DNA from 2 places in the Paenibacillus litoralis genome. Region 1 is predicted to be linked to the other one. Evidence: predicted binding sites of a transcription regulator. Region 1 holds the regulator's gene; the other holds the start of a gene.

Region 1 (3,415 bases):
GAACGAAGGAGACCGCTTGATGCGCGAAGGCATTCGTCAAATTTTCCTCGAGCAAAAAGATCCGTACCAAGATTTCAAGCTGAAAGAATTGTACGAGCGTCTCGAGCAAACGACGGACGCCTGCGAAGACGTCGCCAACATTCTTGAAAGCATCGTCCTGAGATACTCTTAATCCACAGCCTATCGCCCTGTTGTCCGGATAAGTCCGGCTGCAGGGCTTTTTTGTTTGAGCCTTGAACATCCCAGTCAGCCGGCCGAGTAGAAGAAGCCGGCGATACTCATACTAAGCCTTACGAACATTCAGATTGCGAGGCTACCTGAACATGATGCTTTGGCAGTTGTCGGAACACGAAACCGCAGCCGTAATCATCGGCGTCTTCTTTGGAATTTTGGCGAGAATTCTCATGCTCCGCACCGATTACCGTCAATACCCCACGCATCCGCACGGGAAGATCATTCATTTGGCACTGGGCGTCATTGCAGCCGGACTCGGAGCCGTCGCCGTTCCCTCCCTGCTCGGCAAAAACTATACGGCCATCACCTTCCTGTCGCTTGCTGCGCAGCAGTTTCGAGACGTACGCAATATGGAACGGCAAACCTTGACCCAAGTGGACAAAATGGAACTCGTCCCCCGCGGCACGACGTATATCGAGGGCATCGCCATGGTGTTCGAGGGGCGAAATTATCTCGTGATATTCAGCGCGTTCGTTTCCTCGCTGTTCGGCATTTTATTCGAATGGTATTGGGGCATCGTCGCAGGATTGCTGTCACTCTTCGTTTCCAAGTGGTTCCAATCCGGCAAAAATCTCGGACAAATCACGGAAATACGGACGGCCGAAGTCCGGCTGGACGGTCCCGATCTGTTCGTGGATTCGGTTTACATCATGAACGTCGGCCTGGAGAGCGACCGCCGGATCATCGCCGAGCACGCCCTCGGACTGCTCGTCATTCCCAAAAATGCCAACGTAAAAGTAACGCTTGCCAACTTGGGCCAACGTCAGGCTATTTTGCACAACATGTCTACCATATTGGGCGTATACCGCGATTCCGGGGAGCCCTCTCTCCTGCCGATGGCCAAGCTTGACCTCGAAAGCGGAGTGCTTGCCGTCTTTTTGCTACCGAGAATAAAGAACGAGACGCTGGCCTTAAACGTGCTTAAACGCGTTCCGGTGCTCGAGAATGCCATTCGCTTACCGTCGGAGTTCGCAGGCGAGACAAGCAAGGAGGCTTGAGGGAAATGGCCAAAATCGTAGCCGTCGTCGTCTATAGAGCGGAGCAGGTTGACGGAGGAGCGCCGATTTTTATCGCGGAAGGCCCGGTGGAACAACAGCAGCTGGCCTTTTCTCTGGAAAAAATATTGGATGCAAATGCGCATGATTTGAAAAACGGGGTTATCATTCTGGTCGATCATTCCTAACGCGGAAGCTGCCGGAACGATTCTTGGATCCGGCAGCCACAACCTTTGTCTACATTCAGGTTATTCACTTCCGGGATAGCGAGGTGAGGGCAGGAATCCGCCAGCATTCCCCGTTTTGCCGAATTGAGCTCCCATGCAACCAAGATAAACGAAAAAGACCCGCAAACCTGCGGAATGCAGGCTTACAGGTCTCCGTGACGGAAAGGATCAATCCAAATAATACGCCAGACTTTGCAGCTCGGTCGTAAAATCGGCATGGTGTACGCGCACTTCGTTCGGTACCTTGATGATAACCGGCGCGAAATTCAGTATCGCCTCGATGCCGGCTTTGACGAATTGGTCCGCGACGTTCTGCGCCTCACCCGCCGGCACCGTGATGATGCCGATGCGCACCTTCAGCCGGTAAATGGTCTCGATCAGCTCGCTCATCGGCTGAACGGCCAAGTTGTTGATACGGGCGCCGATCTTATCCGGCATCACGTCGAAAACGGCGACGATCTTCATATTATCGCGTAAATAAGCGTTATAATTGCTGAGCGCCCGCCCGAGATTTCCCGCTCCTACCAACGCAACGTTTATGTGCTGGTCCAGCTTCAGAATTTGCCGTATTTTCTCGATCAGATACACGACATCGTATCCGATCCCTTTCTTGCCGAATTCCCCGAAATAAGCTAAATCCTTGCGGATCTGCGCGGGATTGAGTTCCAGCTTCTGACCCAGGTCCTGCGAAGAAACGGTTTGCACGTTTTTCATGTTCAGCTCGTTCAGAAAGCGCAGGTAAATGGGTAGACGCCGTACGACCGCTTCCGATATTTTCAGCGATTTCATCCGTGCTCCTCCTCCATCCATTCCTTGATTCTCGGAACGAGCCGATTCGTGTTCATATGTTCGATTTTGGGTCCGGGCAGCGAGTACAGAAAATATTTGCCGTAATGCGTCTCGAGCACGCGCGTATCGTAAATGACGACGATTCCGCGGTCGCTGGCGGTCCGCACAAGCCGTCCGAAGCCTTGCTTGAACCGGATGACCGCCTGCGGCACCGAAAGCTTCATAAACGGGTTCTGATTCGCTTTCTTGAGGTTCTCGCATTTGGCCTCGACAACCGGATGCGTCGGCGGCTGAAAAGGCAATCTGACAATCGCCAGACAGCTGAGCGCATCGCCGGGTATATCTACGCCCTCCCAGAAGCTGCTTGTGCCTAAGAGGACTGCGGCGGCGCTATCCTGGAACATCCTGGTCAGCTTGCTCCGGTTACTGCTGTCGATCCCCTGCCCCAGCACCTGGATGTTCTCGGTCGACAATCTTTCCTTGAGCAATCCGTGTACGAGCTTGAGCATTTTATACGAAGTGAACAGAACCAGCATGCGTCCTTTCGTTTGCGACGCAATATCGCCGAGCGATTCAACCAGCTTATCGAGGAAAACCGCATCGCCGGTTTGCCCCTTGATGGTAGGGAAATCGCGCGGAATGACGACGAGCGCCTGCTTCCGGTAATTGAACGGCGACGGCAGCATGACGGTGCGAAGCTTATCTTCCCGGTCGGTTCGCAAACCGAGCTGCTCGGCTGTATAATCGAATTTCTTATCCACGGACAGTGTTGCCGATGTCAATATTATACTATCCTTCACATTGAAAAAATACTGCTGAAGCATATCGCTCACATCGGTCGGAACGCATACGAGCTGCAAGGACTTCGCCTTGTACGTAGCGCTGGCCTCCAGCCAGTATACGTAGCTCGCTTCCGTTCTTTTCATGAAGAAGCGCACCGCATCGCGCTGCTTGTAGAGCGTCTTAACCGTTCCGTTCAGATCGGTAACGATGCTCTGCACGTCAAGCTCATCTAATTCCTTTAGCGTGACCAGCATCTTTTCGATTTTTTTCAAGCTGTCGGTTAAGCCGGTATACAGATTGTCCTCGATTTCCTGCAGCTGTTCCCAGTGGGACGGCAGCGAGTCTTCCTTGATCCGAAGCACCAGTTGACCCAATTCTGCCGAGCTC
Region 2 (3,415 bases), 3.7 Mb from region 1:
AAGTCATACCAAATCCTCCAAAAGTAGATAGGAGCATTATACTACGAAAAAGGCGATAAAGGGGCGGAATCCGAAATTCGGTTCTGCCTTTTCCCTTTATCGCCTCAATTTACACCGAGATCGATCCGATCAGCCCTTTCAGCTTGTCGGCCGAGCGGTGCAGCAGCTCCTTCTCGTTCTCGGAAAGCTCGAGCTTCAGCACTTCTCTCACGCCCTGGCGGTCGACAATGCAAGGTACGCCGAGGTATACGTCCGAGATGCCGTGATAGTTGTCGAGCAGCGTCGAAACGTTGAGAACGGCGCCCTCGTCGCGCAAAATCGCCGTGCAAATCCGGTCGAGCGCCAGCGCGATCGCGTAGTAGGTAGCGCCTTTAGCGCTAATAATTTCATAAGCGGCATCCCGCGTGTTTGTGAAAATGTCCGTTTTCGTCTCCTCGTCAAGCTCCAGCTCCATGCCCGCCACATTGGCGTGGCTCCATACCGGCAGTTCGGAATCGCCGTGTTCCCCAACGATATGGGCATGCACGCTGCGCGGGTCGATGTTCAACTGCTTGCCGATCAAATAGCGGAATCTCGCGCTGTCCAGCAGTGTACCGGAGCCAATGACGCGATGAACCGGCCAATCCGACTTTTTCCATGTAAAGTAGCTCATAATGTCTACCGGGTTGGAGGCGATCAGCAAAATGCCGTGATCGTTCACCTTCAACACTTCGCTGACGATGCTGTCAAAGATCGATACGTTCCGCTTCAGCAGATCGATCCGCGACTCCCCTTCCCTCTGCGCGGCACCTGCGGCGATCACGATAATATCCGCTTCGCGGCAATCCTCGTAAGTGCCCGCCCACAACTTGCAGCCGCCGACGAACGGCATGCCGTGGTTCATGTCCAGCGCGTCGCCGACCGCCTTCTTATGGTTCGCGTCGATCAGCACCAGCTCGTCGGCGCGATTTCTCAGCAACAGCGTATAGGCGGTAGTCGAACCGACCGCTCCGGTTCCGATGACGGCAATTCTCGTTTTTTTCATATCTCTTGTCCTCCTGTTGGTTATATCTCTTTCATGAAAGGTTTATTCACATAATAATACATAAAGCCCATCAATACACTGCCCCCGATCAAATTCCCCAGCGTGACCGGTATCAGATTATGGATAACGCCGTCGAAGGAGATCGTGCCCGGATGATTCAGCACAAGCGCGATCGCGAAGGTACACATGTTGGCGATGCTATGCTCGTAGCCGGAAATGAAGAAGCAGAAGACGAAAAGCATCATCGCGAACATTTTGGCGCCGTCCTCCTTGAAGGACATCGGCACGAAAAACGCCAGGCAGACGAGCCAGTTACACAAAATCGCCCGAAAAAACAACTCCGAAGCCGGCGTATGCATTTTCTTCTCCACGACGCTGAGCAGAAATCCGTTGACAGACGAATCGTCGAATAATCCCGTCGTATAGATCAGGAACGCGAACACCGCAGCGCCGAGAATGTTGCCGATGTAACTCGTTCCCCACATCTTCAGCGTGTCGAGCCAGCTCATTTTCTTGCGCAGCGCGGCAAAGCTGTAATAGAAGGTGTTCCCCGTAAAAAGGTCGCCGCCGCCATACGAGATCAGAATGATCGCCGCACCAAACGTGAGCGCCGCCATCGGATACGTCAAGGGCGAATGCTCCAGGTAGAAAAAATTGCCCGTTTTGAACGCGACGATGACGCCAAAACCGATAAACATACTCGCGAGCATCGACCGGGATATGTACCGCAAGCGGCTTTGCCGAAAAATAGTCTGCTTCTTCAGCGCAAGCTGCTCAACCTTTAGCAAAGGCTGATCTTCCAAAACCGCTCCCCCCCGTTGTCATGATCCTGCTGCTTTATGTCCCTACACTAGCATAAGACCTCGCAGGCGGTTGTGAGATTTGTCACAGGGACCCGCGGAAGCGGCAGTCAGCCCTTCACGTCCACGTCCCATCCAAGCAGAGGGTTGAACGGTTGAAAAAATTCCCCAGAAGGAGCCGCTGCGACGAAATAAGCTCGATTTCTAGGCTTATTTCGTCGCCGTAATCCGCTCCAGGTGTAGGCCGTCACCAAACGAATGTTTTGATTTCACAGTTTACTGGAAGAGAATTTGTTCATTTATAGCTACAAGAAAAACCCGCCGGAATCGTCCGGCAGGCTCGTTTATCAACTTTCATTGAAAAAACAATCGCTTTACCATCACAGCCGCTTCCGCTCGGGTCGCCGGATCGTGGGGTGCGAACGTGTCTGCGGTTCTGCCATTTATAATTCCAACACGAACGGCAGTTGCAATGTCCTTAACCGCCCATTCGCTAATCGAGCCGGCATCTGCGAATGGCAGAGAATACGCTGAATCCGCTTCCTTCAGCGCTCCCTCCGAAGCATACTTTCCCGCCCGAATAATCATAGTTGCTGCTTGTTCCCGCGTAATCTCTTTCTCTGGCGCGAAGCTGCTTTCCGTCATCCCCTTAATCAGTCCCGCAGCGTAAGCGCTGCTTACAATACCCCGATACCACGAATCCGGCGTCACATCGGCAAACGGAATTGGTGCGGCAGCTTCATGCAGCTTCAATGCCCTTGCTACCATTGCAGTGAATTGCGCTCTCGTAACCGTTGCATCCGGCAGGAAATGATCATCATCCATGCCCTCGATCACTTTCTCGAATGCAAGCTTCTCGATATCATCTCTAGCCCAATGTTCAATCAAATCCACAAAAGTTTTACCCGCCGAAATACTTTCCCCCACTGTAGTTGTCATACTCTGCAGCTTATCGGTAACAACCTTCATAGAGTCCCACTTCACACGTGCTTCCCCGTGTTTCTTTAGTTTGAACGTCAAGGCACCGATCGTAATATCGCCGCTTTCTCCAGATACATCGCCTATTTGGGTATGAGCGATGATGATTCCATCCTTTTTAACAATCGGCGATACGGAGAATCCGTCCCTATTCGATTCATAACCAAGAAATTCAAGCCTGTCGGGATCAAAGGACAACCGTGCCTCGAATCCATATAAATTATGAATAGCCAGTACCTTCAAGGTTACGACAAATTGTCCGTTAACCGTTTGACTTGCTTCCAATCGGAAAGCCGAAGTTTTGCCAATGTCAGCCGCCACAGAAAATGGCCGCGAAAAGCATAACATGATGACTAGAAGAAGAATGACCGATATACGCATGATCTTCCCGCCCCCCACTCAGCCTTAAAGGAGGAGAACTCCTCCTTTAAGACCTTTCTCTCTGTTATCGCTTAATCTTCATAGCTATGATCGTCAAATCTTCGATATCAATTTTGCCATCGCCATTGAGGTCTGCCCGCTTCACTTGTTCCCAATCCGGACTGCTCGTATTTTTACCGTAATTTGCGGCTATAATCGCCAGATCGCCTACGGTTACTTTATTATCCTGGTT

Evidence for each region. Region 1 encodes Rex, which represses fermentation and respiration genes when NADH is low (regulators of the CRP and FNR family bind a similar motif). Its sites were predicted from a motif close to TTGTGAAATATTTCACAA; they were not measured.
Region 2: the regulator Rex is predicted to act here: its motif matches at 1,898-1,915, upstream of ACKGJP_RS32185 (formate/nitrite transporter family protein).

The regions. Positions count from the first base shown of each region.
Region 1 covers NZ_CP176395.1:3,964,385-3,967,799, reverse strand. The annotation lists gene ACKGJP_RS16185 (DUF47 domain-containing protein) at 1-172, shown strand, start outside; gene ACKGJP_RS16180 (YIEGIA family protein) at 324-1,232, shown strand; gene ACKGJP_RS16175 (capping complex subunit for YIEGIA) at 1,238-1,417, shown strand; gene ACKGJP_RS16170 (redox-sensing transcriptional repressor Rex) at 1,625-2,245, opposite strand; gene dinG (ATP-dependent DNA helicase DinG) at 2,242-3,415, opposite strand, start outside.
Region 2 covers NZ_CP176395.1:7,648,432-7,651,846, forward strand. The annotation lists gene ACKGJP_RS32175 (3'-5' exoribonuclease YhaM family protein) at 1-7, opposite strand, end outside; gene ACKGJP_RS32180 (L-lactate dehydrogenase) at 110-1,024, opposite strand; gene ACKGJP_RS32185 (formate/nitrite transporter family protein) at 1,045-1,827, opposite strand; gene ACKGJP_RS32190 (S-layer homology domain-containing protein) at 2,179-3,183, opposite strand; gene ACKGJP_RS32195 (right-handed parallel beta-helix repeat-containing protein) at 3,248-3,415, opposite strand, start outside.